2 regions of the Virgibacillus ainsalahensis genome follow, and region 1 is predicted to be linked to the other one. Evidence: a T-box and tRNA genes for the amino acid it is inferred to sense, from the RefSeq annotation. Region 1 holds a T-box; the other holds one or more tRNA genes.
What was found. The T-box of region 1 lies ahead of tyrS (tyrosine--tRNA ligase). A T-box ahead of a tRNA ligase gene usually reads a tRNA of that ligase, here a tRNA-Tyr.
Positions count from the first base shown of each region.

Region 2: it encodes a tRNA-Tyr, which carries the amino acid that the T-box ahead of tyrS (tyrosine--tRNA ligase) is inferred to sense. The anticodon was not compared.

Region 1 is NZ_AP043943.1:2,216,868-2,232,066, reverse strand. It holds gene murC (UDP-N-acetylmuramate--L-alanine ligase) at 1-268, shown strand, start outside; gene ACZ427_RS10880 (DUF948 domain-containing protein) at 633-1,037, shown strand; gene ACZ427_RS10875 (YtxH domain-containing protein) at 1,075-1,533, shown strand; gene ACZ427_RS10870 (bifunctional 3-deoxy-7-phosphoheptulonate synthase/chorismate mutase) at 1,801-2,889, shown strand; gene ccpA (catabolite control protein A) at 3,063-4,061, shown strand; gene motP (flagellar motor protein MotP) at 4,192-5,010, shown strand; gene motS (flagellar motor protein MotS) at 5,000-5,800, shown strand; gene ACZ427_RS10850 (acetoin utilization protein AcuC) at 5,819-6,976, opposite strand; gene ACZ427_RS10845 (acetoin utilization AcuB family protein) at 6,973-7,623, opposite strand; gene ACZ427_RS10840 (GNAT family N-acetyltransferase) at 7,624-8,277, opposite strand; gene ACZ427_RS10835 (transglycosylase domain-containing protein) at 8,457-11,453, opposite strand; T-box leader at 11,568-11,816, shown strand; gene tyrS (tyrosine--tRNA ligase) at 11,866-13,137, shown strand; gene rpsD (30S ribosomal protein S4) at 13,313-13,915, opposite strand; gene ACZ427_RS10820 (GAF domain-containing protein) at 14,437-14,922, opposite strand; gene refZ (forespore capture DNA-binding protein RefZ) at 15,058-15,199, shown strand, end outside.
Region 2 is NZ_AP043943.1:2,685,643-2,700,841, forward strand. It holds gene ACZ427_RS13130 (SEC-C metal-binding domain-containing protein) at 1-296, shown strand, start outside; gene ACZ427_RS13135 (hypothetical protein) at 570-734, shown strand; gene ACZ427_RS13140 (LysM peptidoglycan-binding domain-containing protein) at 1,401-2,552, shown strand; tRNA gene ACZ427_RS13145 (tRNA-Leu) at 2,806-2,888, opposite strand; tRNA gene ACZ427_RS13150 (tRNA-Cys) at 2,895-2,968, opposite strand; tRNA gene ACZ427_RS13155 (tRNA-Gly) at 2,984-3,058, opposite strand; tRNA gene ACZ427_RS13160 (tRNA-Gln) at 3,062-3,136, opposite strand; tRNA gene ACZ427_RS13165 (tRNA-His) at 3,147-3,222, opposite strand; tRNA gene ACZ427_RS13170 (tRNA-Trp) at 3,234-3,307, opposite strand; tRNA gene ACZ427_RS13175 (tRNA-Tyr) at 3,331-3,415, opposite strand; tRNA gene ACZ427_RS13180 (tRNA-Phe) at 3,441-3,516, opposite strand; tRNA gene ACZ427_RS13185 (tRNA-Asp) at 3,532-3,608, opposite strand; tRNA gene ACZ427_RS13190 (tRNA-Met) at 3,620-3,696, opposite strand; tRNA gene ACZ427_RS13195 (tRNA-Val) at 3,756-3,831, opposite strand; tRNA gene ACZ427_RS13200 (tRNA-Glu) at 3,913-3,987, opposite strand; tRNA gene ACZ427_RS13205 (tRNA-Ser) at 4,006-4,098, opposite strand; tRNA gene ACZ427_RS13210 (tRNA-Asn) at 4,100-4,174, opposite strand; rRNA gene rrf (5S ribosomal RNA) at 4,316-4,431, opposite strand; rRNA gene ACZ427_RS13220 (23S ribosomal RNA) at 4,551-7,470, opposite strand; rRNA gene ACZ427_RS13225 (16S ribosomal RNA) at 7,636-9,203, opposite strand; gene ACZ427_RS13230 (nucleotidyltransferase-like protein) at 9,703-10,590, opposite strand; gene ACZ427_RS13235 (YgzB family protein) at 10,716-11,114, shown strand; gene perR (peroxide-responsive transcriptional repressor PerR) at 11,195-11,638, opposite strand; gene ACZ427_RS13245 (cob(I)yrinic acid a,c-diamide adenosyltransferase) at 11,873-12,433, opposite strand; gene ACZ427_RS13250 (D-2-hydroxyacid dehydrogenase) at 12,436-13,383, opposite strand; gene bcp (thioredoxin-dependent thiol peroxidase) at 13,559-14,026, opposite strand; gene ACZ427_RS13260 (potassium channel family protein) at 14,088-14,519, opposite strand; gene ACZ427_RS13265 (glutamate-1-semialdehyde 2,1-aminomutase) at 14,652-15,199, shown strand, end outside.

The sequences.
Region 1 (15,199 bases):
AACAAAAACATTTCTACAGGAATTTTCGGATAGTTTAAGCAAGGCTGATCACGTTTTCTTATGTGATATTTTTGGCTCTGCCAGAGAAGAATCCGGAAAACTTACGATTACTGATTTGCAGAAATTAATTGATGAAGCAAATGTATTGGAAATATCCAATACAGAGGTTTTACAACAATATAAAGACAGTGTGCTAATTTTCATGGGCGCAGGAGATATTCAAAAATTCCAGCAGGCTTATGAGGAAAAAATTAAAGTGAATAAATAAGAAAATCCCGATTCACCACCAAGCCTTCATGCAGTTATCACTTATGCAGCAGGAAGGTGCCATGCTTTCCTGTTTGCGAACAAAAGAGTCTTCTGAAATACGGACTCTTTTTACATATGATTTAAATTCAAAAAAATAAAAGGGATTTGAACATGTTTGTCGAATAATTACTATAGGGCTTTTTGATGGGTATTATATAGAGGATTTGTTATGACATCTATTATTTCTAGTATTTACATGTTTAATCATGATGGTGAAGGGTTATTATTTATAGAAAGCTACTATATGGAATGATGTGGTTTATAACAAGACATTTTCGCACTACTTGACACAATAATATATGATTAAAGGAGTGATAATTGAGATGGAAGTCATGTTATATATTGCTGCATTGATTGCTGCACTTGCCTTTGTGGTACTTGTAGTTTATTTGGCAATCACCTTGAAAGCAGCAAAAAGCACATTAAATAATGTGTCAAATACATTAGAAGGCCTGGAGAAACAAATGCAGGGCGTAACATCAGAAACAACCGAGCTGTTAACTAAAACGAATAAACTGGCGGATGATGTGAATGAAAAATCCACGAAACTAAATGGATTGTTTGACGGTGCAAAAGGGATTGGTGAGTCGATAAGAGACTTTAATCAGTCCTTACAGCAACTTTCAAACAGTATTGGACGAGCATCCGCACAAGATGATGAAAAGGTCTCTCAAGCGGTTAAATGGGGATCAGCAGCAATGGATTTATGGAACAGACGCAAAAAATAAAATAGTATATGCGTAAACATAAGAGGAGGAATTCGAAATGGGAGAGAACAACAATAACAACAGTAACAACAATAACAACAGTAACAACATTAACACAAAGGACTTCATGATTGGAACATTAATTGGTGGAATTGTAGGTGCAACAGCTGCACTAGTTTTCGCACCAAAATCCGGTAAAGAGTTAAGGGGAGATATTAATCAGGGAGCGAGTCAAGTAAAAGGACGCGCATATGAGTGGAAAGATGTGGCATCAGAAAAAAGTGCCGGTTGGAGAGATAAAGCATACACAACAGGTTCAGAATTAAAAAGAAAAGCAATGGATTCAACAGCACAGCTGTCAAAATCAGCATCTGAAAAAACAAAGGAATTAACAAAGCAAGCACAAGTAAGATTGCAAAAACAGCGAAACAAACAAGATGAAGCCCTGGAAGCAGCAGAAGAAGTTGCTGATGCAATTGAAGATGCAGCTAATGAAGTGGAAACAAGCAATAAATAATATATAAAAAGACTGCAGTTTTAACTACTGTAGTCTTTTTATATCCAATCAATATATTGTCAGAAGTAAATAAAGTCTGTGAACTGTCGAATTGCAGAAACATCAAAAACGGATACTAGTTACCATCCAAAGGATTTAAATTTTCAAAACCGCAAAAGAATTTCCATTATATTTAATTTATTAATGACAAAGAGGTAGTTTTTCGTTATAATGGTTTCTAATTATTAAAATTAATTACAACAATAGATAATAGGGGAGTGCAGGAAAATGAGCCAAAATGAATTGGAACAATTAAGAAGCCAACTGGATGACATAAACCTTGAAATATTGGAGTTAATTAACCGACGTGCTAAAAGTGTACAGCAAATAGGTCAAATAAAAACCAAGCAAAGTATTAAGCGATTTGATCCATTACGTGAAAGGGACATGCTGGATAAAATTACAGAACAAAATGATGGTCCTTTTGAGAAGTCAACGATTGAACACATTTTCAAAGAAATTTTTAAAGCAAGTCTTGAATTACAGATAGATGATAACCGGAAAGCATTATTAGTATCCAGGAAAAAGAAACCGGAGGATACAATCATTGATATAAAAGGTGCTCAGATTGGGAATGGAGAAGCACAGTTTGTTATGGGGCCTTGTGCAGTTGAAAGCTATGAACAGGTGTCGAAAGTTGCTGAAGCTGTCAGTAAAAAAGGAATCAAACTATTTCGCGGTGGGGCATTTAAGCCAAGAACTTCACCATACGATTTCCAGGGACTAGGGGTTGAAGGGCTGCAAATTTTGAAAAAAGCAGCAGCAGAGCATGACTTGGCCGTTGTAAGTGAAATCATTAATCCTGCACATATTGAAGAAGCACTTGACTATGTTGATGTCATTCAGATAGGTGCCAGAAACATGCAGAACTTTGAGTTGTTGAAGGCAGCAGGAGACGTCAATAAACCAGTGTTATTGAAACGGGGCTTGTCAGCGACAATTTCTGAATTTATCAATGCTGCAGAGTACATCATGTCACGGGGAAATGGTAATATTATTTTATGTGAACGAGGTATTCGTACATATGAAAAAGCTACAAGAAATACGCTGGATATTTCAGCGGTTCCAATATTAAAACAGGAAACGCATTTACCAGTAATGGTCGATGTAACCCATTCGACAGGAAGAAGAGATCTATTACTGCCAGCAGCAAAAGCAGCCTTAGCAATTGGGGCACATGGAGTTATGGCTGAAGTACATCCTGATCCTGCAGTAGCGCTGTCAGATTCCGCGCAACAAATGGATATTCCGACATTTAATACATTTATTGATGAACTGACCGAAATGAAAGATCGTTTGGCATACCAAGAAAATTAAGGGTAAAGCCATCCTGTTTATAATAAGTATATAAATAATAAATATCAAAGCTAAAAGGCTGATCATCCGTATGGGTGTATCAGCCTTAAATTTTTTGTAATTTTTTTCATGGTAGAGTATTATAAAGGAAATAGAGGTAGATTAGGCACTAATTATTCTAGGAGGTAATGATAATGACAATAACAATATACGATGTTGCAAGAGAGGCCAATGTAAGTATGGCCACAGTTTCAAGAGTTGTTAACGGAAATCCGAATGTTAAACCAACTACACGCAAAAAAGTACTAAACACAATTGAACAGCTTGGCTATCGCCCAAATGCTGTAGCAAGAGGGTTAGCAAGTAAGAAAACAACTACTGTGGGCGCGATTATTCCGGATATTTCCAGCATCTTTTTTGCGGAATTGGCGAGAGGAATCGAGGATATTGCCACAATGTATAAGTACAATATGATTTTAAGTAACTCTGATCAGAATAAAGATAAAGAATTACAACTAATTAATACGATGCTTGAAAAACAGGTGGACGGTATATTATTTATGGGGGGAAATATAACAGAAGAACATATACAGCAATTTGAAAGTGCTTCTGTACCGGTAGTATTAGCTGCAGCCTATGATGAAAGTGGACAGATACCATCAGTAAATATCGATTATGAAGAAGCGGCCTATGAAGCAACGAAATTTTTAATTGATAAAGACAGTGGGCATCCAGCATTTATTTCAGGAGAGGAAGATACCACAATCAACCAGCTTAAATATGAGGGTTATTTACGGGCGCTGAAGGATTCATCTATCTCTGTGAAAGAAGAGTTGATTGTAACTTCTGGTGATTATTCCTATGATTTTGGATTGAAAGCAGCGGATCAGCTTATGACAGCAGGGCAGAACCCAAGTGCTATTTTTGTTGCATCTGATGAAATGGCCTTGGGCGTCATTCACGGCGTACAGGACAAAGGATACCGTGTACCGGAAGATATTGAAGTAGTGGGATTTGATAACACAAGATTAGCCACAATGGTACGCCCTACTCTATCTACAGTGGTTCAGCCAATGTATGATATTGGCGCAGTAGCTATGCGACTATTAACTAAATATATGAATAAAGAAACCGTTGAAGAGAAAAAAGTTGTTTTGCCACATCGAATTGAAAAAAGAAACTCAACTAAATAGATAATATGCCGATATAAAGAGTAACAGACAGATGGTATTCAACAGATATCTAACTATACGAAGTGTCATTTGTCTGGATATGAGTCTTGGCGCTAAGCCAGGTTTTCTAAATAAGTTGGGGAGAGGGAATATGAGAAAACGAGATATATTGACTCCAATCGGCATTACATTAGGTTTTATTATGATTATGCTGGCAATTACCTGGAATGGTGGAACAGAAGGAACTGCTTCCTTTATAGATGTGGCTTCCATTTTTATAGTAATTGGCGGTTTGATAGCATCCATGCTCATTACGTTTAATTTCGAGCAAATTCTACTGGCAAACAAAGTATTAAAAGAAGCATTCAGCAAAAATGATCAACGTTTACCTGAGTTAATCCGCTTATTTATCCGCTTATCCGATCGTGCAAGAAGAGAGGGACTCCTTGCTTTAGAAAATGAATTGGAAGATGTTGAGGATGATTTTATCCGCAAGGGAATACTTCTTGCAGTGGATGGGATTGAACCTGAGATGATTCGTGACATTATGAATGCAGAAATAACAGCGATGGATGATCGACATTATAGAGGCCGGCTGCTCGTAGAAAAAGCTGCAGAATATGCTCCGGCCTGGGGGATGATAGGTACATTAGTAGGTCTGGTTCTTATGTTGAACACATTAAATGATCCCGAGACGCTTGGGCCAAGCATGGCTGTAGCACTATTAACAACACTTTATGGTACAGTGCTGGCAAATCTGGTTTTTAGTCCCATGGCAAGCAAGTTGGAAGGTAAAACCGAAGAGGAAATATTTACGAGACAAATTATTATAGAAGGTATCATTGGCGTACAGTCCGGACAGAATCCAAGAATTTTGGAAGAGAAATTAAGTGCTTTTCTTCCTAAAAAAATGAAATTAAGACAAGAAGCTGATGCAGATTTTACGGAGGAAAGCGTAAATGAAGCGTAAAATAGGGAGACGTAAGAAGCATAGTGGTGCCCCCAAGTGGATGGTTACATATTCGGATATGGTAACACTTATATTAGTCTTTTTTATTTTACTCTTTTCTATGTCGCAAATAGATCAGATTAAATTTGATGCAGTATCCGATTCATTTCAAAACCGAATGATTTTTGACTTCCAACCGTCCCCTGTTCCAATGGAGAATCCTACGGAAAACACCAGTGACAGAGAAAGTGGAGAATTGTCAAATGAATTCGAGACCCCGACCGATTTGCCGGATCGAAATGACAGAGACGATTCAGCTCAACAGGAAGATTCACTGGATGCACTCATGCAGAATGTAGAACGTTATTTAAATGAGAATGATTTGAACAATGTAATAACTGCTTCGAGGACAAAGCGAGGTGTGATTCTGGTACTTCAAGAGAGTATTTTATTCCATTCCGGTGAGGCAAATATCCTGGAATCAGGTGAACCTTTTTTAAATCGGATTGGTACACTTTTAAACGACATCCCCAACGATATTAGGGTAGAAGGGCATACAGATAGTAAGCCGATGTTAAGTTACCGTTATCCTTCAAACTGGGAATTATCTGGTGCTAGAGCGAGTAGTGTCGTAAGGTATTTAGTCGAGAAAAACGATGTTTATCAGGAGAGGTTTTCCATTGTTGGTTATGGTGAAACAGAACCATTGGTACCGAACACCAATCCGGATAATATGAGTAAAAACAGAAGAGTTGAAATTATAATTATGGAAGATGTATCCATCGACATAGAGGAGGGAGTTGACAATTAAACACCAACTCCCCCTTTTCTATTTGATGCGTGTTGTATATTTAAGTAGTTTCATTAATAGTTTTTCATTTTTTTCTGTTATGTCAGCTTTTCTAGGAATGTTTGGTACAATATCTTTTGAATCCTCCCAACGACTCGGTAAAGTTACCGGGGCTTCTTTCTGCCATTTGGTTAACCAGGATGTAGGAATATTTCCTTCTACCGCATTCCCTGTTTTCATGATATTCCAAATCTGTGCCCAAGCACGTGGGACAACTCTCCATATATCATAACCGCCACCGCCAAGTGCAATCCACTTACCATCACAGTATTTATGTGCTAACTCATGTGCCAGTTGAGGTATCTTTTCATAGGTTTTCATTGTTGTACATAAATGGGTCAAGGGATCAAAGCAATGTGCATCTGCCCCATTCTGCGTTACAATTACATCTGGTTGGAAAAATTCTGCAATTTCCCTAAAAGCTGACTCATAAATATGCAGGAAAGATTCGTCTTCGGTAAAGGCGTCAATTGGAAGGTTGAAACTATAGCCATGTCCTTCTTTAATGCCACGTTCATTAACGTTTCCAGTTCCTGGGAATAAGTATCTGCCTGTTTCATGTATGGAAAATGTGCAAACATTGGGGTCATCGTAAAATGCCCATTGCACACCATCACCGTGATGTGCATCAGTATCGACATACAATACTTTTAAATCATATTTTTTTCGGATGTATTTAATAGCTACTGCACCATCATTATATATACAGAATCCAGCTGCTTTTCTTTTAAAACCATGATGGAGTCCGCCTCCCAAATTGAGTGCATGTTTGGCCCTGCCTTCCAATACGGTATCTACCGCTGTCAGACTTCCCCCAACCAGATATGCAGATGCCTCATGCATTCCGGGAAACATAGGTGTGTCTTCCGTACCCACCCCATACTCTAAGCCTTCACTCTCTTTCAAATGCCCGTTACTGGCTTTTTTTAGTGCTTCTATATAGGAACGGTCATGAAAAAGGGATAGCTCCTCATCTGTTGCTATTCGGGGTACTGTAATGTCTTCAGGTTGGAGCATCTCTGTTGTCTCCAATAGATTTTTTGCCAACTCAACCCTTTTTTGATTGAAAGGATGATCCGGGTGAAAATGATAGGTTAATAGATTATCTGAATAAATGAAGGAAGCATTGCAAGTCATACGTTTGGCTCCGATATATTATTTGGCCACATTAATTCATAACCAGCTTCCCTTAAATCCTGTATAACAGGCATCGGATTCATCGTTTGAATACGGAATACAAGAATTTTAAATGCCGGATCATCTTTAAATGGATAAATTAAAACAGACACGATATTTACTTTTCGTTGACCAAAGATTGCAGCCACCTCTGGAAGGATGCCAGGCCTGTGTGGTACTTTAACTTCGATATGTGAGCTTTGTACGTTGGTTCCGGTTAACTGGATTAATGTATGAAGCATATCCTTTTCTGTAACGATGCCAACAAGTCTATTATTTTTAGCTACAGGCAGGGCAGCAAATTCTTCATCATAAAATATACTGGCAATTTCCTCAACAAAGTCCATTGGGTGTACCGTTACAACGGGGTGGCTCATGATTGACTGAATTTCATTTTGTAATTCAATTTTATCTGCATTTCTGTAAAAAACAGAAGGACTCGCATCACGTACATCACGGTCAGACACAATGCCAATTACTGCCTTTGCTTCATCAACAATTGGGATATGTCTTATTTTGTTTGTTTGCAGCAATTCCAATGCTTTTGCAATAGAAGCAGTAGGTGGCAGCGTTATAACTTCTGTTTTCATGATTTCCTCGACCAGCATCTAGAATCCCTCCCTCATGTTCCGATATTGGTGACGCTGGAGAAATCGCAGTTTATCAAAATCTTTCATGGATGTTTCGGGCACATTTTTTCCTATCCGTACCATCAGACAATTTGCCGGATGAGAAATAATTTCGGGATCATCTGTTGTAGAAGGTATCAATCCACCAGCTGCCATCATTTTTTCCATCATTTTCCGATAATCCCAGATACTTAGCCTTGTTCCATCCAAATCCCAATGCCAATAGTATTCCGTTGATATCACGATATAATTTTCCATGTAATCATCCATCATCGAAACCTTTAATAACCTCGATGCTACACCAGTGCCACGAAATCTGGGAATTACTTCCACAGCTCCTAATTCAATAAGATCTTCCATGTTAAATTGTGACCATCTTTCCATTGGATCTGGATGTAAATAGGTGACATATCCAATAATTGTATCATCTGTTCGTGCGACGATAATTCTCCCTTCCGGAAAATCGGCAATACTTAGTAGTGCTTCAAATTGTTTATTAGCCGGACGAAATGCTGTTAATTGTTCATGGAATTGATATGGTTTTAAATCTTCTGCTTCTAGTGGACCTTCAATCGTAACTGTATCTTTGGAAGTATCATGTATTATAGAATGAAAGGTCTTCATATGCTTCATCATTTCACCACCTGTTTGAAATCACAATAATAATACGCTTTCACTTTTATTATACCTTATTATGGCTATAATTTTTAGTAATTTGCGAAAAAATAATGAGGACAAAAGAAGGAGCCCTTTGTACATAAACGGGCTCCTTCAAAAAAGAATTCATATGATTACAAGCAATGTTTAGTTTTCTAATCTGAGCTATTGTTATCATCGCTGCTTTCATCGTTTTCTTCATTATTTCCATCGTTATTTTCTTCTTCGTTTTCCTCATCATTATTACTGTTGTTATCTTCACTATTATTACTTTCATTGTTTGCTTCTTCATCTGTAGGATTACTGTTATCCTCATTATTTTCTTCTGTGTTATTCTCATTGCTGTCTTGTTCATCATCTGGAGTATCGCCTTCTGGTTCCTCCGGTTCACCGACAATAACTTGACTTGAGGCGGAAGATTCCAAGCCAAAGTAATCAACAGCTTTTACATGATAAACAGCGTTATTATTATCTATAGAGTAGCTTGTACCTGTAGTGTCGCCAACCAGACTGAAATCATTTTCCGGTCCCGACGCTTTGAATATTCGATAACCGACAACATCTGAATTGCTTGACTGATTCCAGGTTAAGTTGCCTCCTGATACATTTAAGGAAGCAGGAGGGGATGGGGGATTACCATCATTTTCAATCGTTCCTCCACTGCTTGAGCCAGGTGCTCCAATTTTTTCCCACAAGTCTCTATTTGTATTCGGATAAAGCTGTGTAATGCTGTTAAGCCTATCATAGCCTTTTCTTGCCAGGAATTCCGGGTTAAATGTCAGGCCATTACTATCGGCGAATTCACTAGGTGTATTTGATCCTGGAGATACTGCTTGCCCGTCTACAATTAGATTGTTTCCCCGTATTAAACTATCATCTGATTCCGTTGGTACAAAGTTTGCATTAAACAGATCGGTTTTTACTAAACCAGCCTGTTCACAAAGATCTGATGGAAGCATTCCTGATATTGCACAGTAACTGCGTGAGACTATTCCCTCCGGTTGTTGGAAGGGGGATGACGGTGTAACTAATTCCGGGTTCACCTCTGCCGCATTATTGATCAATTGAGCCCAAAATCGCTGAACTCTGTGACTATGTCCCTGTGGATCAGATGAGCGGTATAATGAATCCTCAAACCGATAGCCCATCCATGTACCAAATGTTACGTTTGGATTTGTGCCAACAAACCAGACATCTTTCCAATTTTGTGCCGTACCTGATTTTCCTGCCCAATCAACACCAGGATTCGCTAATTGTGTATTAACATAAGTTCCTGTACCTTTGTCCATAACATCCCGCATCATGTCGACAGTTAAATAGGCTGTCTGCGGAGAGAATACCTCTACAGGTTCACTTTCCTCTTCATAAATGGTCTCTCCATCTTCGGTAGTTATTTTTTCAATCATATAAGCATCGGCAAATTTACCATTGTTCCCGAAAGTTGCAAATGCATTCACGTTTTCCTCGACGGTAATACCATTTGTAGTACCCCCTATGGAAAGAGATGGATTTGCGTATTCATTTTCACCTAGGCTGGTAATCCCCATTTTTTCAAGATATTTTTCCACCGGATTTCCGGCCATTATTTGTTCGTATATTCTGGCTGTGGAATTATTATAGGAATTATATAAAGCTTTCCGCGCAGGTACGAGACCATAGTGGGTACCACTGTAATTGTTGGGATTATAGCCACTCGCTGTCGGTAAATTCGCATCCAGGACAGGAGTGCCGGGCTGAATCGCGCCTACTTCCATCGCTGGGCCATAGACGAGTAAAGGTTTCATTGTACTGCCGTTGGATCTAGGTGCATTTAGTGCATAGTTCACCTGATCTTCATCTGTATATTCACGGCCACCTACGAAACTAATAATTCTGCCTGTATTGTTTTCTATTAAAATAGCACCTGCTTCAACCTGCTGATTGATTTCCTGTTTTCCATCCGCAAATTCAACAGTTGTTACCGTGTCAGGACCAAAGTTTTCAAAGTTTTTCGTAACCTGCTTCATTGCATCATAGATTTCCTTATCGATGGTAGAGTGAATCTGATAGCCTTTATTTCTCAGGTCACGGTCAGCGCTCATTTCATACTCTTCCTTTAATTCTGCATCATTATTAAGATCTTCTGCGGTATAGCCATCCGCTTCGGCAAGTACTTTGGTAAGTTTCTCCTTTGCTTCTTCCTGCAATGCATATGTCAAGTAAGGATATGTTTCGATTGGTGATTGATAGTCTTCTCTGAAATCCGCAACAATGTCATAACTGCTTGCTTCATCATATTCTTCCTGTGTAATATACTCGGAATCAAGCATCCGGTCCAGTACACTTTGCATCCGGTTTAATCCGGGCTGTAATCCTTCTTCTTCCTTCACACCACCTGTATTGGTAAATGGTGTGTAGGAAGACGGGCTTTGTGGCAATCCGGCCAGGTAGGCAGCCTGAGGAAGATTTACCTCATCTGCATCAAGACCAAATATTCCCTGTGCAGCGGTTTGTATACCAGCAATATTTCTTCCGGATACATCGCGACCATAAGGGACAATATTTAAATAGGCTTCCAATATTTCATCTTTCTCAAAAAAGCGTTCCAACCGTAATGCTAATAAAATTTCTTTTGCTTTTCGTTCAAAAGAAACTTCATTTGTCAGAACCTGATTTTTAATAAGTTGCTGGGTTAATGTACTACCACCTGTTTGAACAGAGGCATTTGTGACTTCCTGTACCATTGCACGAAAAATTGCTTTCGGTACAATCCCTTCATGCACTTCGAAATACTCATCCTCTGTAGCGATAACTGCATCAATGAGCACATCAGCCACATTTTCGAGTTCCGTTTCCTCCCGGTGAATATCTGAACGAATATCACCGAAGTATTGCTCTCCAGCAAAATATAATTTGGATGTTTCACTATAGTCGTAAATGTCTGCTTCCATGTCTTCATAGCTTCTTACAGGCTCGTCTTTGACAAGCGAAGCGAAATATCCTGCTCCAATACCACCGGCGAAAAATAATCCGATAAAACCAATAACAAGAAAAAATAAAATAATATTCCAAAAAACATCATACGTAATGCGTGATGAACGTTGGATTTTTCCATCCTTCCATAATTCCTGCACTTTCTGTTTATATTTATAAAAAATTTCTTTTATGTCCATCGAAAAACCTCCCAAAATTCATTTCAATTATAGCATAAGAGGAATTTGGGTAGTAGAAAAAATAAATAGATATTGCTTTATTTTTAGGAATATGGTAAGAATATATATAATATAAATTTTACGCAGAAGGAACGCAGTAGCTTTGCAGATCCCTATAAAAGAGAGCCGGCGGACGGTGTAAGCCGGTATACATTTGCCTTAGCGAATTACATTCTGGAGTATTTTCTATGGATAAGTGAAGAATTGGAGCATTTTCATTTCTTTAATTATCTTTTATTAGAAACGGTGGAGACATCGTTAACAATCCCAAGTGGCAATTAATTTGCAACAAGGGTGGTACCGCGTGTTTATCTCGTCCCTTTTTGAGGAACGGGATTTTTTTATGCAAAAAATCAGATGGAGTGTGAATGATATGGATATATTACAGGATTTAGAAACTCGTGGGTTAATACATCAAGTGACGGATAGGGAAGGTTTAAAGAAGCATTTGATAGATAATCAGGTCACTTTATATATTGGTTTTGATCCAACGGCGGACAGTCTGCATATCGGGCATCTGCTGCCTATCACCATGTTAAAGAGATTTCAAAAAGCAGGCCATAAACCAATTGCTTTAGTAGGTGGAGGAACAGGTATGATTGGTGATCCGAGCGGTCGTACGAGTGAACGCTCCTTAAATGAAGAAGCTGTTGTTCATGCATACAGTGAAAAAATCAGGCAGCAAATTGATCGGTTGCTCGATTTTGATCAGGGAGAAAATCCCGTTCTTTCCAGAAATAATCATGACTGGCTTGCCAGCATGACGATCATTGATTTTCTGCGAGATGCAGGGAAGCATTTTGGAATTAATTATATGCTGGCAAAGGAATCTGTATCTGCACGGATTGAACAGGGGATTACCTTTACAGAATTCAGCTATATGATTCTGCAATCCCTGGATTTTCTAAAATTATATGAACAGGAAAATTGTACTTTACAACTTGGCGGCAGTGACCAGTGGGGGAATATAACAGCAGGGATGGAATTGATCCGCCGTTCAAGAGGAGATGACGATCAAGAAATCAAGGTTTATGGTCTTACTGTCCCATTGATTACCAAGGCAGATGGAACTAAATTTGGGAAAACAGCAGGCGGAGCGATTTGGCTGGATCCTGAGAAAACGACACCATATGAATTTTACCAATTCTGGATCAATACAGATGACCGTGATGTCATAAAATTCCTCCGCTACTTTACATTTATATCTGAAGAAGAAGTGGCACAATTGGAAGATGAAGTTAAATCGAAACCGGAAGAACGAACTGCCCAGAAACGTCTGGCTGAAGAAATGACCAGGGACGTACACAGTCAGGAAGCATTGAATCAAGCTCAAAAAATTTCAGCCTCGCTTTTCAGTGGAAATCTGAAAGAGTTGTCAGCTCCAGAGATTAAGCAGGGATTCAAGGGTGTACCAACCCATCAAGTGGTCAAAGAAGAACGGGGACTTATTGAACTGTTGGTGGACGCAGAGATTTCCTCTTCCAAAAGACAGGCAAGGGAAGATATTAAAAATGGGGCTATTTATATAAATGGTGAGCGTACGAAGGAATTGGATTATTCCTTAACACAAGAAGACCGGATTGAAGATCAGTTCACTGTCATCCGTCGTGGGAAGAAAAAATACTTCCTTATCAGCTATCAGTAAAATAAAGAAGTGGATGCAGCCTGTTGAAAAGGAGCGCATCCACTGAATGAAATTTACTGACAAAGTAGTGATATACTGCCAGTTTTTATACATTCTTAACTGCCAAAAAAACCCTCAGAATCTTATTAATAAGATTCTGAGGGTTTTAATTACTGTATTATACGAAACGATTTTATTAACGAGAGTAGAACTCAACGATAAGTGCTTCGTTAATCTCAGCTGGAAGTTCGGAACGCTCTGGGTAACGAGAGTAAGTTCCTTCCATTTTATCTGCATCAAATGTTACATATTCAGGAACAAAGTTGTTTACTTCCAAAGCCTCTTTAATGATATCGAGGTTTTTGGATTTTTCACGTAAACCGATAGTTTGACCTGGTTTTACACTGTAGGATGGGATATCAACGCGTCCACCATCAACTAAAACATGACCATGGTTTACAAGCTGACGTGATTGTCTGCGTGTACGCGCAAGTCCTAAGCGGTATACAAGGTTATCAAGGCGGGAATCAAGTAGAATCATGAAGTTTTCACCATGGATACCTTTCATATTACCAGCTTTGTTAAACAATGTGCGGAATTGACGTTCATTTAATCCGTACATGTAACGAAGTTTTTGTTTCTCTTGCAGCTGCAGGCCATATTCAGAGATTTTCTTGCGTTGGTTTGGTCCATGCTGACCAGGAGCGTAAGGGCGTTTATCTAATTCCTTACCAGTTCCAGTTAATGAAATGCCGAGACGACGTGATTTTTTCCATACTGATCCAGTATAGCGAGCCATAAGACATTTCCTCCTTTATTATTTTATTTGCATAAAATAAGAGAGCGTGTTCCATTCCGCCTGACCATTATGTTTTCATGTACCATCGCTCCAGCAGCTGAGAGTTACACGATACACCTTAAATAGAATAAGGAACAAAATGGCTACAAACGTCGGTACACATAGGCTACCTTTATTATTTTACACAAAGAATAGTATATAGGGAATAAGGTAAGAAGTCAACAAAAGATTTTATATAAGACTATTTATTGGAATTTAAGTAGGAAAAATGAAGTTATAATAGAATAGAAATATAAGGTTTAAAAAAGGAACCAGTGGCCGAATAATTAGCCACTGGCTTTTAATTGCAGGGAAGAAATCAATGTGCGGCTAAGAGCATACCGCCACCATCTATAATGAAAACAATTAATTTAACCAGAAGACTGTCTATACGCTTGGGACTGCGATTACTCGTCCCATCGAAAACATTTGGGACGAGTAATCGCAGTCCCATCGAAAAGACTTGGCAAAAGTCAGGTTTTTTAAAGAGTTAATTGCTTTTCCAGTATCTGTACAAACTTTTCAAGATATTCCTCGTCTGTTTCATCAAACCGGTTTATGGTCGGACTGTCGATATCAAGCACCCCGTAAACAAATCCGTCTACCTTTATCGGAACAACAATTTCAGATTTGCTCGCACTGTCACAGGCGATATGTCCAGGGAATTGATTAACATCGGCTACACGCTGTGTCCGGCGTTCTTTAACTGCGGTTCCGCATACACCTTTATCGTAGTCAATGTGGACACAGGCGGGAAGCCCTTGAAAAGGTCCAAGGATGAGTTCGTCATTTTTCCATATGTAAAAACCAACCCAATTTATTTCATTCAAAAATTGATTCAATAAAGCGGAGGTATTGGAAAGGATTGCAATCGAATCTTTTTCATCTTCTACTAAAGCCGTTAACTGCTTTAATAAAAGCTCATAATCCTTTACTTTTTTTTCTGGATACGCTGTGGCTTGAAACATATACATTTTCCTTTCATAATTAATGCTTGTGCCAAGATCAAACAAATATTGACAGCAGCAGTATTATTTGTCGATATTAACTTGCAGGATTATCAGCCGATTTGTCGTAAAAGACATATAAGGAGTTGAATGGAAATGAAAAGAAATCCCTCACAAAAAAAGGTCATTGACGCTGCATCTTCCTTGTTTTTTCAAAAAGGGTTCAGTGGTACTTCTGTAAGAGATATAGCAGAAAAAGCATCTGTAAATGTTTCACTGATCAGTTACTATTTTAAAA
Region 2 (15,199 bases), 470 kb from region 1:
CATTATGTCGCCAACTATCAACAAAAGCTATTCCAAAGGTGGCAGCACTTATAGAGGAAGGCTACGATGAGACATTACTTGATTTAAAGGAGCCACTCTATGCGAATTGTGTCATTAATGGCATTGGTCACCCAAAACTGGAGGAGTGGAAAAAAGAACTAGTAGAAAAAGATGCTTATTGGGAAGAACAACAGAAAGAAAGAGCTAGACAAGACGCTAAACGTGCGAAGATTGGACGAAATGATCCTTGCCCTTGTGGTAGTGGGAAGAAATTTAAAAAGTGCTGTGGAAAGTGATTAAAATTGAAATATATGAACTCTTTTGGGAGTTGCCTAGCCTTTCTTTTTATAGAAAGGCTTTTTAATCTTTTACACACTGCTTTCACTTTAGGTAGGAGAAGTCCAGACTTGTCCCTTATGTTTCGGCTAATGCAAAACATGATATACTCTCACTAACAAAAAGATTGAATAACGCACCTTTTTCCCTGTAATAATCCAACCAATTTTCTACTTTGATGACAATCGATGGAAAGCGATCTTTCACTCGTTCTAAATTCAATAATAATCGTTATGTACGATCTGAATAAGGTAGGATTTGAAATCATTTTATACAAGAAAATTGAGAATTTACATCGTTTCATTTTAAAAGATATTCATGATGAATATGAAGAAGTTTATCGAGACCAGCAAGTATTTATTTCTGTTGATATACCTACGGAGAAATGGAAAAACTAATGAACTGGTATAAACAAGAAACAGTTACTCGTGGCGCGATGGTACATGCAATATTTATAGGTATTCACCCTTTGGAGCCTTTTATCCCAAAAATAAAAAAACAAAAACATTGATGTGTCAACATTTGTGAGTGTTCTATCGTTTTTATCTAAAGATACCGGTGCACCGAACACAACGTTATACACACATTATAGTAATAGATAGTTCTTCAATATTAGCAACTATTATTATTCTTGTTTTTATGAAATAGTGGGACGATTATTGCTTCTTTCGAAAAACGTGGGAAGCAGAGAATCCCCTGAATCCCCTGCTTCCGTGATATCATATACTTTTTACTTAGAAAAACCTCTATTGTTATTTGGTCCTGGGAGTGGTCCTTCAAAGTTTGGGTATCCTGGAAATACATTCCCATATTTCGATAAATAAAATTTGTTATTCATGTTATTTATTTTCCAACCTCCTTTTAAATGTTTTCAACGCTAGATATGCAAAACTTTCTCTTAACGGCACACATAGTGGGACAAAGAGACAATTCTACTATCACTCTAGTAGTCAATGAATCCTAACAACAAGAAAAAACGTCAACTGAAATGGTTCATGGGAACATTCCTTGTCCCCATGAACTGTCCGCGCATTTTGTGAATAGGCTAATATTGGAGGTGTGTTATGTTGCCAAATTATACAACAAAATGTTTACCCGGATTAACGATTTACACTGTTAAAGAAGGAGAAAATATCTATCAAATTGTCCAACAGTTTCGGATTCCTCTTCAATCCATTCAAGCAGCAAATCCCATGACTAATTTACAAGAATTATCTACTGGAGATACAATATGCCTTCCAATGCAACAAAATTTCCCAGGCTGTTCCAACGGACAAATATACTTCATCCAGGATGGAGATTCCTACTACCGACTATCCCAATACTTTTTTATACCTTTGGAGCAATTGATGCAAGCCAACCCAAATACAGACCCTAGTAATCTACAAATTGGGCAGGCAATCTGCATACCAACTACATCTTCTTTTTCTTATTGTCCTGATTCAACCCCTTATCAGATTAAGCAGGGGGATAGTTTTTATGAACTTGCTAGTAAATTTAACCTCTCCCTTTCAACCGTTTTACAGGCAAATCCTAATGTGAACCCTAATCAGTTGGTGATTGGGCAAATGGTATGTTTACCAATTCAGTGGAAGCTTTTCTTTGAACAATATCACCATGTAGCTTTTATGTATCCTAACACATGGGAGAGAGTTACGAATTTACCAATAAGATATGAGGGGCGATCGGGTTACTTTGAGGTGTCCAGCATTAGTGCTACCCTACCATCAAATCCAACTGATAGTGCTTCATTAGATGAAGTCTGTCAGAGCCTTGTATCAGAAGGTGATTATGGAGAAAGTCCTACGAAAGAGAGAATCAATGTTGATGGGCAAGCAGCTTGTTTGATCTATCCATCAGAAGGTCAAAAACAAAATAGGGCATCCTTAATTATGAAGTATCCCAAACCTTATGTCATTGGTTCCCTCAAGCACTATCTTGTCATTCATGCAGATACGAGCCATATAAGAGGAATAACTAGCACTGTCAAACTATTAAATGTGGAAAAGGATAGGAACCTGACAACGGAGCAAGCAGAATTTCTAGTTAGAAGGGCTCTGGGATTGATAGGTAATACGAATATATACGTTACCTATGATCGAAATCTCAATAATAAATATTTAATTCACGTATATGAAATTGTCGGCAATCATACAGCAACGAGAGGATGGTACCTAGTCAACCCACATACAGGTGAAATTAGAGAATATGTGTAGGTGAGGAAGTGGGAACAAAATCCATGGTGAGAGGCGCGCCCTGGACCACTTTTTACCGACAAATCCGGCTGCTTTTAAAATGCTTAAGTTCGGACAGAAAGGAATACCATCCTGTTCACTCTGTTGGGTCCCCGCTTATCCTCCTTTGTTCACCTCATAGTCTTAAGTAGCATATAAAAAGAGACAGGAATTTATTCATCCTGTCTCATCTCTTACGATAATATTATAATACTTTATTCGTGTATAATACTGATACCGGTGGCCGGGATCGAACCGGCACTCCCAGAGGGAACATGATTTTGAGTCATGCGCGTCTGCCAATTCCGCCACACCGGCATGTGTTGGAGGCGGTAACCGGATTTGAACCGGTGATAAAGGTTTTGCAGACCTCTGCCTTACCACTTGGCTATACCGCCTTATGAATAATATCATGGAGCGGAAGACGGGATTCGAACCCGCGACCCCCACCTTGGCAAGGTGGTGTTCTACCACTGAACTACTTCCGCAAGTGGCTGGGCTACCAGGATTCGAACCTGGGATACACGGGATCAAAACCCGATGCCTTACCGCTTGGCTATAGCCCAATTATTAATATGGGGCGACCGATGGGGATCGAACCCATGTATGCCGGAGCCACAATCCGGTGCGTTAACCACTTCGCCACGACCGCCATAATAAAAATGGCAGGGGTAGTAGGAATCGAACCCACATCAAAGGTTTTGGAGACCTTCGTTTTACCATTAAACTATACCCCTACGTTATTAATATTTAAATGAAATGGTGGAGGGGGGCAGATTCGAACTGCCGAACCCTGAGGGAGCGGATTTACAGTCCGCCGCGTTTAGCCACTTCGCTACCCCTCCATATTTATTATTTACAAATGAAAAGTGGTGGCTCGGGACGGAATCGAACCGCCGACACAGGGATTTTCAGTCCCTTGCTCTACCGACTGAGCTACCGAGCCGTATATTTTATGTAATGGCGGTCCGGACGGGACTCGAACCCGCGACCTCCTGCGTGACAGGCAGGCATTCTAACCAACTGAACTACCGGACCATTAAAATATTTGGTTGCGGGGGCAGGATTTGAACCTACGACCTCTGGGTTATGAGCCCAACGAGCTACCAGACTGCTCCACCCCGCGGTATGAGATAATAATATTGATTTGTTCCATTCACTTTATAAGCTGTCATCTTAAGAAAATGGTGGAGGATGCAGGGCTCGAACCTGCGACCCCCTGCTTGTAAGGCAGGTGCTCTCCCAGCTGAGCTAATCCTCCGACACATAGGATAGTACGGCTTATGTATTATGACTCCTTGTTACAAACTAACATGGATTCAAAATTGTAAATTATAAAAGTTGGTGACCCGTACGGGATTCGAACCCGTGTTACCGCCGTGAAAGGGCGGTGTCTTAACCACTTGACCAACGGGCCAATATAATATATGAATAGTGGCGGAGAGCGAGGGATTCGAACCCTCGAGGCCGCGATAACGGCCTACACGATTTCCAATCGTGCTCCTTCGGCCAACTCGGACAGCTCTCCATGGCTCCACAGGCAGGATTCGAACCTGCGACCGATCGGTTAACAGCCGATAGCTCTACCACTGAGCTACTGTGGAATAATCCAAATCAGAATAGCATGCAAATGAACCAATTAAAGCTTGTCTTATTGCAATTATTCAGAGCAGCTTCATTCACCGTATAATTTCATCAACATTTTTTTAAACTGCTAACAATCACGGTGTATGGAAATTTGGTTTGCCTGGCGGCGTCCTACTCTTGCAGGGACAATGTCCCAACTACCATCGGCGCTGGAGAGCTTAACTTCTGTGTTCGGCATGGGAACAGGTGTGACCTCTCCGCTCTTGCTACCAGACATTCCTCAAAACAAGGACAAGATATATTATATGCATTTTTAAATAAAAATGCAAGGGTTTTTTTGATTTATACCCTAAAAACTAAATAAGAGTTAAAACAACGGACATCGTAAAGAAGTTAGTTAAGTCCTCGATCGATTAGTATTCGTCAGCTGCACATGTCACCATGCTTCCACCTCGAACCTATCAACCTCATCGTCTCTGAGGGATCTTACTCACTCGAAGTGATGGGAAGTCTCATCTTGAGGGGGGCTTCATGCTTAGATGCTTTCAGCACTTATCCTTGCCACACGTAGCTACCCAGCCATGCTCCTGGCGGAACAACTGGTACACCAGCGGTGTGTCCATCCCGGTCCTCTCGTACTAAGGACAGCTCCTCTCAAACTTCCAACGCCCACGACGGATAGGGACCGAACTGTCTCACGACGTTCTGAACCCAGCTCGCGTACCGCTTTAATGGGCGAACAGCCCAACCCTTGGGACCGACTACAGCCCCAGGATGCGATGAGCCGACATCGAGGTGCCAAACCTCCCCGTCGATGTGAACTCTTGGGGGAGATAAGCCTGTTATCCCCGGGGTAGCTTTTATCCGTTGAGCGATGGCCCTTCCATGCGGAACCACCGGATCACTAAGCCCGACTTTCGTCCCTGCTCGACTTGTAGGTCTCGCAGTCAAGCTCCCTTCTGCCTTTGCACTCTGCGAATGATTTCCAACCATTCTGAGGGAACCTTTGGGCGCCTCCGTTACCTTTTGGGAGGCGACCGCCCCAGTCAAACTGCCCGCCTGAAACTGTCTCCGAACCGGTTCACGGTCCTGGGTTAGAAAGTTCATACAGCCAGGGTGGTATCCCACGGGTGCCTCCACGTAAGCTAGCGCTCACGCTTCTCAGGCTCCCACCTATCCTGTACAAGCTGCACAAACATTCAATATCAGGCTACAGTAAAGCTCCACGGGGTCTTTCCGTCCTGTCGCGGGTAATGTGCATCTTCACACATCGTATAATTTCACCGGGTCTCTCGTTGAGACAGTGCCCAAGTCGTTGCACCTTTCGTGCGGGTCGGAACTTACCCGACAAGGAATTTCGCTACCTTAGGACCGTTATAGTTACGGCCGCCGTTTACTGGGGCTTCGGTTCTACGCTTCGCACGTAAGTGCTAACGCTTCCCCTTAACCTTCCAGCACCGGGCAGGTGTCAGCCCCTATACTTCGCCTTTCGGCTTCGCAGAGACCTGTGTTTTTGCTAAACAGTCGCTTGGGCCTATTCACTGCGGCTCACTCACAAGTGAGCACCCCTTCTCCCGAAGTTACGGGGTCATTTTGCCGAGTTCCTTAACGAGAGTTCTCCCGCTCACCTTAGGATTCTCTCCTCGCCTACCTGTGTCGGTTTGCGGTACGGGCACCTATGATCTAACTAGAGGCTTTTCTTGGCAGTGTGAAATCAGGAACTTCGGTACTAAATTTCCCTCCCCATCACAGCTTGAAATTGTTGGACGGATTTGCCTATCCAACTTTCTCACTGCTTGGGCGCACACATCCATCGGTGCGCATTCCTTATCCTACTGCGTCCCCCCATCGTTCAAACAATCATGAGGTGGTACAGGAATATCTGCCTGTTGTCCATCGCCTACGCCTTTCGGCCTCGGCTTAGGTCCCGACTAACCCTGAGAGGACGAGCCTTCCTCAGGAAACCTTAGGCATTCGGTGAAAGAGATTCTCACTCTTTTTTCGCTACTCATACCGGCATTCTCACTTCCAGGCGCTCCACCAGTCCTCACGGTCTGACTTCACGGCACCTGGAACGCTCTCCTACCATTGTTCAAAGAACAATCCGCAGCTTCGGTGATACGTTTAGCCCCGGTACATTTTCGGCGCAGAGTCACTCGACCAGTGAGCTATTACGCACTCTTTAAATGATGGCTGCTTCTAAGCCAACATCCTGGTTGTCTGGGCAACTCCACATCCTTTTCCACTTAACGTATACTTTGGGACCTTAGCTGGCGGTCTGGGCTGTTTCCCTCTCGACTATGAACCTTATCACCCATAGTCTGACTCCCAAGGTAAAGTAGCTGGCATTCGGAGTTTGACTGAATTCGGTAACCCGGTGAGGGCCCCTCGTCCAATCAGTGCTCTACCTCCAGTACTCTATCTCCTTGAGGCTAGCCCTAAAGCTATTTCGGAGAGAACCAGCTATCTCCGTGTTCGATTGGCATTTCACCCCTACCCACACCTCATCCCCGCATTTTTCAACATACGTGGGTTCGGGCCTCCAGTCAGTGTTACCTGACCTTCACCCTGGACATGGGTAGATCACACGGTTTCGGGTCTACGACCGCATACTGTATTCGCCCTGTTCAGACTCGCTTTCGCTGCGGCTCCGTGTCTTCCACTTAACCTTGCATACGATCGTAACTCGCCGGTCCATTCTACAAAAGGTACGCCGTCACCCATTAACGGGCTTCGACTACTTGTAAGCGCACGGTTTCAGGTTCTCTTTCACTCCCCTCCCGGGGTGCTTTTCACCTTTCCCTCACGGTACTGGTTCACTATCGGTCACTAGGGAGTATTTAGCCTTGGGAGATGGTCCTCCCGGATTCCGACGGAATTTCTCGTGTTCCGCCGTACTCAGGATCCACTCCGGAGGAAATTCCTTTTCGACTACAGGGCTCTTACCCGCTATGGCTGATCGTTCCAGATCATTCGTCTAAGGAATTTCTTTGTAACTCCAATGGAGTGTCCTACAACCCCAGAAAGCAAGCTTTCTGGTTTGGGCTGATTCCGTTTCGCTCGCCGCTACTTGGGAAATCGCGTTTGCTTTCTCTTCCTCCGGGTACTGAGATGTTTCAGTTCCCCGGGTCTGCCTCCTGTGCCCTATGTATTCAGACACAAGTCCTGTTCCATTACGAACAGTGGGTTTCCCCATTCGGAAATTCTCGGATCGTAGTTTACTTACAACTCCCCGAGACATATCGGTGTTAGTCCCGTCCTTCATCGGCTCCTAGTGCCAAGGCATCCACCGTGCGCCCTTATTCACTTAACTAGCGTTACTGTGAATAAGCGTACGAATTTAAATTCGCCTTCGCTTTATTTCAAAAAAATTGATGTCGTTGTTACTCTTATTTAGTTTTCAAGGTACAAATAGAGAGTTTTCACTCTCTCAAAACTGAACCAAACAACCGAGTATGTTTCCGTAATATATCCTTAGAAAGGAGGTGATCCAGCCGCACCTTCCGATACGGCTACCTTGTTACGACTTCACCCCAATCATTGGTCCCACCTTCGGCGGCTGGCTCCAAAAAGGTTACCTCACCGACTTCGGGTGTTACCAACTCTCGTGGTGTGACGGGCGGTGTGTACAAGGCCCGGGAACGTATTCACCGCGGCATGCTGATCCGCGATTACTAGCGATTCCGGCTTCATGCAGGCGAGTTGCAGCCTGCAATCCGAACTGAGAATGGTTTTATGGGATTTGCTTGACCTTGCGGTTTCGCTGCCCTTTGTTCCATCCATTGTAGCACGTGTGTAGCCCAGGTCATAAGGGGCATGATGATTTGACGTCATCCCCACCTTCCTCCGGTTTGTCACCGGCAGTCAGATTAGAGTGCCCAACTAAATGCTGGCAACTAATCTCAAGGGTTGCGCTCGTTGCGGGACTTAACCCAACATCTCACGACACGAGCTGACGACAACCATGCACCACCTGTCACTCTGTCCCCGAAGGGAACTCGGTATCTCTACCGATAGCAGAGGATGTCAAGACCTGGTAAGGTTCTTCGCGTTGCTTCGAATTAAACCACATGCTCCACCGCTTGTGCGGGCCCCCGTCAATTCTTTTGAGTTTCAGCCTTGCGGCCGTACTCCCCAGGCGGAGTGCTTAATGCGTTAACTTCAGCACTAAGGGGCGGAAACCCCCTAACACCTAGCACTCATCGTTTACGGCGTGGACTACCAGGGTATCTAATCCTGTTCGCTCCCCACGCTTTCGCACCTCAGCGTCAGTTACAGACCAGAGAGTCGCCTTCGCCACTGGTGTTCCTCCACATCTCTACGCATTTCACCGCTACACGTGGAATTCCACTCTCCTCTTCTGTACTCAAGTCCTCCAGTTTCCAATGACCCTCCACGGTTAAGCCGTGGGCTTTCACATCAGACTTAAAAGACCGCCTGCGCGCGCTTTACGCCCAATAATTCCGGACAACGCTTGCCCCCTACGTATTACCGCGGCTGCTGGCACGTAGTTAGCCGGGGCTTTCTGGTTAGGTACCGTCAAGGTGCCGCCCTATTTGAACGGCACTTGTTCTTCCCTAATAACAGAGTTTTACGATCCGAAAACCTTCATCACTCACGCGGCGTTGCACCGTCAGACTTTCGTCCATTGCGGATGATTCCCTACTGCTGCCTCCCGTAGGAGTCTGGGCCGTGTCTCAGTCCCAGTGTGGCCGATCACCCTCTCAGGTCGGCTACGCATCGTCGCCTTGGTGAGCCATTATCTCACCAACTAGCTAATGCGCCGCGGGCCCATCTGTAAATGACAGCATAAATGCCGCCTTTCAACTTCCACTCATGAGAGCAAAAGTATTATCCGGTATTAGCTCGCGTTTCCGCGAGTTATCCCAGTCTTACAGGTAGGTTGCCCACGTGTTACTCACCCGTCCGCCGCTCGTTCCACAAGCGCACACCCCGAAGGGTGATTACTTGCTTCCCGCGCTCGACTTGCATGTATTAGGCACGCCGCCAGCGTTCGTCCTGAGCCAAGATCAAACTCTCCAAAAAAGTTTGAAATAAGATTAACACCAATCAATCTTATATACTTAGCTTTTCTCAGAAGGGTTAACTTCTGATTTGTTTAAAGAAAAACAGGTTGTGTTCTTCTTGACATACTGGTTGTTTTGTTCAGTTTTCAAAGAGCGAAAATCGTTTGTTGCTTTAAAAACAGCAACTTTTATATTGTATCACCTGCACCCTTCAAAGTCAATAATTTTTTGCATTTCTTTTTGAAGAGTATTTTCTACAAGTTCGCCAATCAAATCGGCGACTTTATTAATATACCATGTTAACTTGTGTAAAGTCAACAAGAATTTTAAAGTTTTTTGTCGCTATTTCCTGTTCCTTTTTTGCGACGGACTTAAATGTATCATGGTTAATATACAAAGTCAATAAATAATTTACATTAAATTTATAATGTACTATCCCTTCATTATATAGCAAATTTATTTAAACCTGTAATTATCGTCCCCCGGGTTATTAATACCAACACATAATTCTATGCATTTCATTCATTTTCCGTTACAGCATCATTAACGACATATTTTCTATGAAATACCCCCACTCCTTTTGATTGTTCTTTTACTGTATTGATAATATCTTTATCTACTAAATATGAAATGATAGCTGACATATCCAATGAAAATGGAGCTGTCATCGCCAGTTCCTTTAATTCTGCATAAGACCAGGCGGTGTTTTTTGCTTGCATAATATTCAATAAATAATTTACAGCATGTTTGGCTCTGTTACTAATAACAAAATCCATCGCAATGAGCATCAATTGGATTCTTTTTTCAATTGCTTCACTGCTTTCAATGAATTCCTCATATAGTTTGTAAACTTCAATGTCTATTTGATTAACCTGATTCCATACCATTACTTCCGGATAATACCCTTTTTCAATTACTGCCAGCCGTGCAAGGTAATGAAGCGAATATAATATTTTACTGTTTGCATCTTTATGCTGATTTGATTCAAAGAGTTCCTTGGCTTCCCTATAACTCTTAATCAACTTTCCAAATTCAATTACTTTGCGCAAATCTCTTTTTTCCACAGGAAAGTCTCTAAGCTGTTCTTTCAGGCCACTGACAAAATCATTACGATCAAAGATCTTCCTTCCATATATAATCCATTCAACTGCCTTACGGTACCCGCTTGTATCAATCCATTCCATCAGTAAGTCCTTTGTAACAATATGCAGCGCTGCGGTTTTATCTTCAAACTCATAATGCTTCACTTGCCAAGGTTGTTCAGATTCACTTACTAATATAAGTAAAATAACATCGAAATCATCTGTAACGGTGCTATTATGCAGCGTTTTTTCCATTATTAAAATACCCAATGTTTTCATATCACTTGCATGCTCCTGGTATATAGGTCTTAAAAGAGATTCCATATCCTTTCCCCCTCCAATTCACTAGTATATATAATTCGTTACTTTTACTCGAATTCCTTTTTCTGTCACGAAATTTCCACAAATATATGCTATACTACCCTATGTAATATGTAAGGAGGACAACAATGGCAGAACAACGATTAGTCTATTCAAGTAAGATAAATAAAATACGCTCTTTTGCACTAGGCTTAATCTTTTTTGGTTTCATCCTAATGTATGGTGGACTTTTATCAAGAAACATTGGTTGGTTAATGGGACTCTTCTTTATTCTTGGGACGTTATCTATACTTTTTAGTTGTGTTGTATATATTTGGATCGGTACGTTATCAACAAAAGCCGTCCCTATAATTTGCCCCAGTTGTGAAAAACCGACGAAAATGCTGGGCCGCGTGGATGCATGCATGCACTGCAAGCAGCCGCTTACACTGGATAAAGATCTGGAAGGCAAGGATTTTGATGAGAAATATAACACACGTAAATATAAAAAAGAAGTAAAAGCTCAGAATAAAAACGCCGAGAAATAAATTTCAAATTTTATTGGTACATAAAAAATCCAAATGCAGCATCTGCATTTGGATTTTTTTATGAAGAAATACTTAATATATTAATGCTTTTGTGTTTCCAGGCCTTGGCAACCTTCACACTTTCCATAGATTTCCAAACGATGGTGACTTACATCAAAACCTGTCACCTGCTCAGCCAATGACTCCACTTCGTCTAATGTCGGATAGTGAAAATCAACTATTTTACCACATGCATCACATATGATGTGATAATGATCTGAAGTGTTGCAATCAAACCGGCTTGAAGAGTCACCATAGGTCAACTCGCGAACAAGGCCAATTTCCCTTAGTACACGCAGATTATTATATACCGTTGCTACACTCATATTAGGGAATTTTCCCTCAAGGGCTTTATAGATTTCATCAGCTGTCGGATGAATCATGGCGTTTAGAAGATATTCAAGAACCGCATGACGCTGTGGTGTAATCCGGACGCCTGATTCTTTTAGTGTATCAATCGCTTCATTTAATCGTTTGTCAGACACGGACAACCACCTCTCTTTCCATATATTATACAATTCTAATCATATTATTAGATTATAATCTTTATAATTAGTGTACCTGCTATAGTAGTAGCCTGTCAATATAAGTATATTACAGGAAATCATTTTTATAACTGTTCCAAATAATTTAGAAAGACTGACGTATTGTGTAGCCTATATAAGTAAAGCAGTCATTACACACAGCAGGTAAATAAAGGTGGCTGTCTTAGTCGGTTATTAAATATCTGCTTTCAACATACGCTCTTCTCCGCCCAGCTTCTGGTTCACATATCTTGCTGCGACAAACAGAAAATCTGAAAGACGATTAATATAGGAGTATACAAGCGTATTTGTCAGTTCATCTCCAATACCAACAGCAGCACGCTCTGCACGCCGGGCTATAGTCCTTGCAGTATGCAGTGTACTTGATGCACGATGTCCGGATGGCAGGATGAAATTTTTTAAAGGCTCCAGCCCCCCATCCCATTCATCGATTTGGTCTTCCAGCTCCTGGATATGCTTCTGTTTCAACTTCCAGGTTACCTCTTTATCATTTGGTGTAGCCAATTCTGCTCCAACGTGAAATAAAATCGTCTGAACACGATGCATTTTTTCAATAAATACATCTTTTTCATCCCAATCCTCGTTATCCAGAAAACTTAATGCCATACCTATCATTGAATTAGCTTCATCACAGGTTCCATATGCTTCGACACGCAAGTCATTTTTTGCTACCCTTTTTCCATAAATTAAAGATGTTTCCCCTTTATCTCCAGACCGTGTATATATACGAGCCATGATTAATACCCCCTGGTTACATCAATTTTATTTACGAAATCAGCTTTTCCAGCCAAATACGTATTAAGATTTTCCCTAAAAATCTCCAATGCCCGTGTCGTGTAATGCGGGGAGAGCCCAGCTATATGTGGCGTAATCGTCACCTTTTCCTCTTCCCAGAACGGATGATCTACAGGAAGTGGTTCTTCCTCAAAAACATCCAGCACAGCATGACCGATTTCTTCCTGTTGTACCGCTTTTAACAGATCTTCACTGCGCACCAAATCACCTCTTCCCATATTCAGGAATACCGCATGATTTGGTAAAAGCTGAAAATGTCTGAAGGTGAATAGACCTCTTGTTTCTTCGGTGCTTGGAAGAATTGATACAACTATATCAACGTCTGGTAGTAATTTCTCCAAATCAGCTGTTGTGTGGTTCTCATCAAAATTTTCCACAGTTCTTCCACTTCTGGAAATACCAATCGTTTTTATTCGAAAGGCTTTCGCAAGCCGTGCTACTTCCTGCCCTATTGCTCCCGAGCCAGCTACAAGCATTGTTCTGCCAGTTAGTTCCTGCATTTTTACAGATTGATCCCAATCATGGTTTTTCTCCGTCTGGGCAAGAACTTTCGCCTGGCGATATACCTGAAGCAGCATGGAAATGACATATTCGGCCATCTGGATTTTGTGAATACCCCTGGCATTTGTGACAAGGATACCCTTTCGCCGAATTATTTCGGATGGCAATTGATCTATTCCGGCAGACAGTACCATAATCCATTTCAGGTTGCTCGCCTGTTCAATGAATTCATGATCCAAATCTCCACCATATGTAACAAGAATTTCAGCTTTTTTTATATGCTGACTTACTTCATCTTTATCTTCAGAAAATATAAATTCCTGATCTGGATAGACTTCTCTTAATTTATCATGATGCCTCCGGGATATTTTTGCGGAAAAAAGAATCATACACCCTGCCTCCCCCTACATTACTTAATCATCTATTTTAATTGGTTTATCTGATTTTGAAAACTTGGCTTATCGCGTTGCTGATATGACGTGCGCCTAAGCCCAAACTTATAAAGCAAGAATGTTTTATATTATCCTGACTGCCAAAAAGACAGCCCTAATAAGAGCTGCCTAATTACAGATTTTCACGAATAAAGGACAGAGCTTCTTCCACATGACCTTCTACCTTGACTTTACGGAATTCCTTTTGAAGTTTTCCTTCTTTATCAAGAATAAACGTGGAGCGTTCAATACCATAATATTCTTTGCCAAAATTCTTTTTCAGTTTCCAGACACCGAAATCTTCCGCTACCTTATGATCCTCATCTGCCAATAATTCAAATGGGAGTTCATGCTTGTCAATAAATTTCTGATGGCTAGCTACAGGATCCGGGCTTATTCCGATGATGACTGCGTCCAATTCACCAAAGCTCTCGTGTTGATCACGAAAGTCGCAGGCCTCTGTTGTGCAACCTGGAGTCATGTCTTTCGGGTAAAAATACAAAACGACATGTTTTCCTTTGAAATCAGATAGACTGACCTGTTCACCATTCTGATTAGGTAGTGTAAAATCTGCTACTTGTTTTCCTGTTTCTACTGTCATTATGAATCCCTCCATATCTTATATTCTATAATTTCCACTATAGCATATTCGAAATGATGATTCATTCATTCCTGCTTCGTTGCTGTGATTGGACGAGTCGTAATACAAAAGCGGTTGGTAGTATATATCCAATTAAAGCCTGAATCAATGCAATCAGACGGCCGATCCCAATTGGTGTAATATCGCCATAACCAATAGTCAATAAAGTCACTCCACTGAAATACATAGAGTGAATAGCTGTTCCCAATGCACTAACCTGCCTTAATTCTCCATTCTCCACCAGGATGATTCCATGGAAAGAGAGAATAAAGTAAATCAGCCCAAATCCAATAATGACAATACAATAAATAATCAACAACACATAAAAAAGTTCAAAGGAAAAGCGACTTTCCCGCATTTCAATGTGGAAATTCCTGCCCCGGATAAATTCATACAAGCTTGATATTACAATGAAGCATATAACTCCTATTAACAGACATGGAATAACCTTCATAAAATCCCCTTCTATTTTAATTTCTTCAACTAATATATATGCCTATTCTTCGCAAAGCTTGTCATTTATTTTTCAGTAACAATACGATAGGATAGAAATATAGCATGGACAATGAAGAGAGGAAGGATTTTAATGAATTTTTCTAAATCAGAAATCTTACATAAAGAAGCACTTGAACATATCGTTGGCGGGGTAAATTCCCCATCCCGTTCCTACAAGGCTGTTGGCAAAGGAACGCCAGTATATATGGAACGCGGTGAGGGTGCTTATTTCTGGGATGTGGATGGAAACAAATATATTGATTTTCTCGGGGCATACGGTCCAATTATCACTGGACATGCGCACCCACACATTGCAGAAGCTATTTCGACAGCAGCTACAACAGGTGTTTTATATGGCACTCCCACTCGCCTTGAGAATCAATTTGCAAAAATGCTAAAGGAAGCTATTCCTTCATTGGAAAAGATACGTTTTGTCAATTCAGGAACGGAAGCTGTCATGACAACAGTTCGCGTAGCCCGTGCATATACCGGCAGAGACAAATTAATCAAATTTTCCGGAAGCTATCATGGACACTTTGATGCGGTACTAGTAGAAGCAGGTTCAGGCCCTGCGACACTTGGTACACCAGATTCTGCCGGGATCCCTCAATCCGTTGCTGAAGATGTTATCACTGTCCC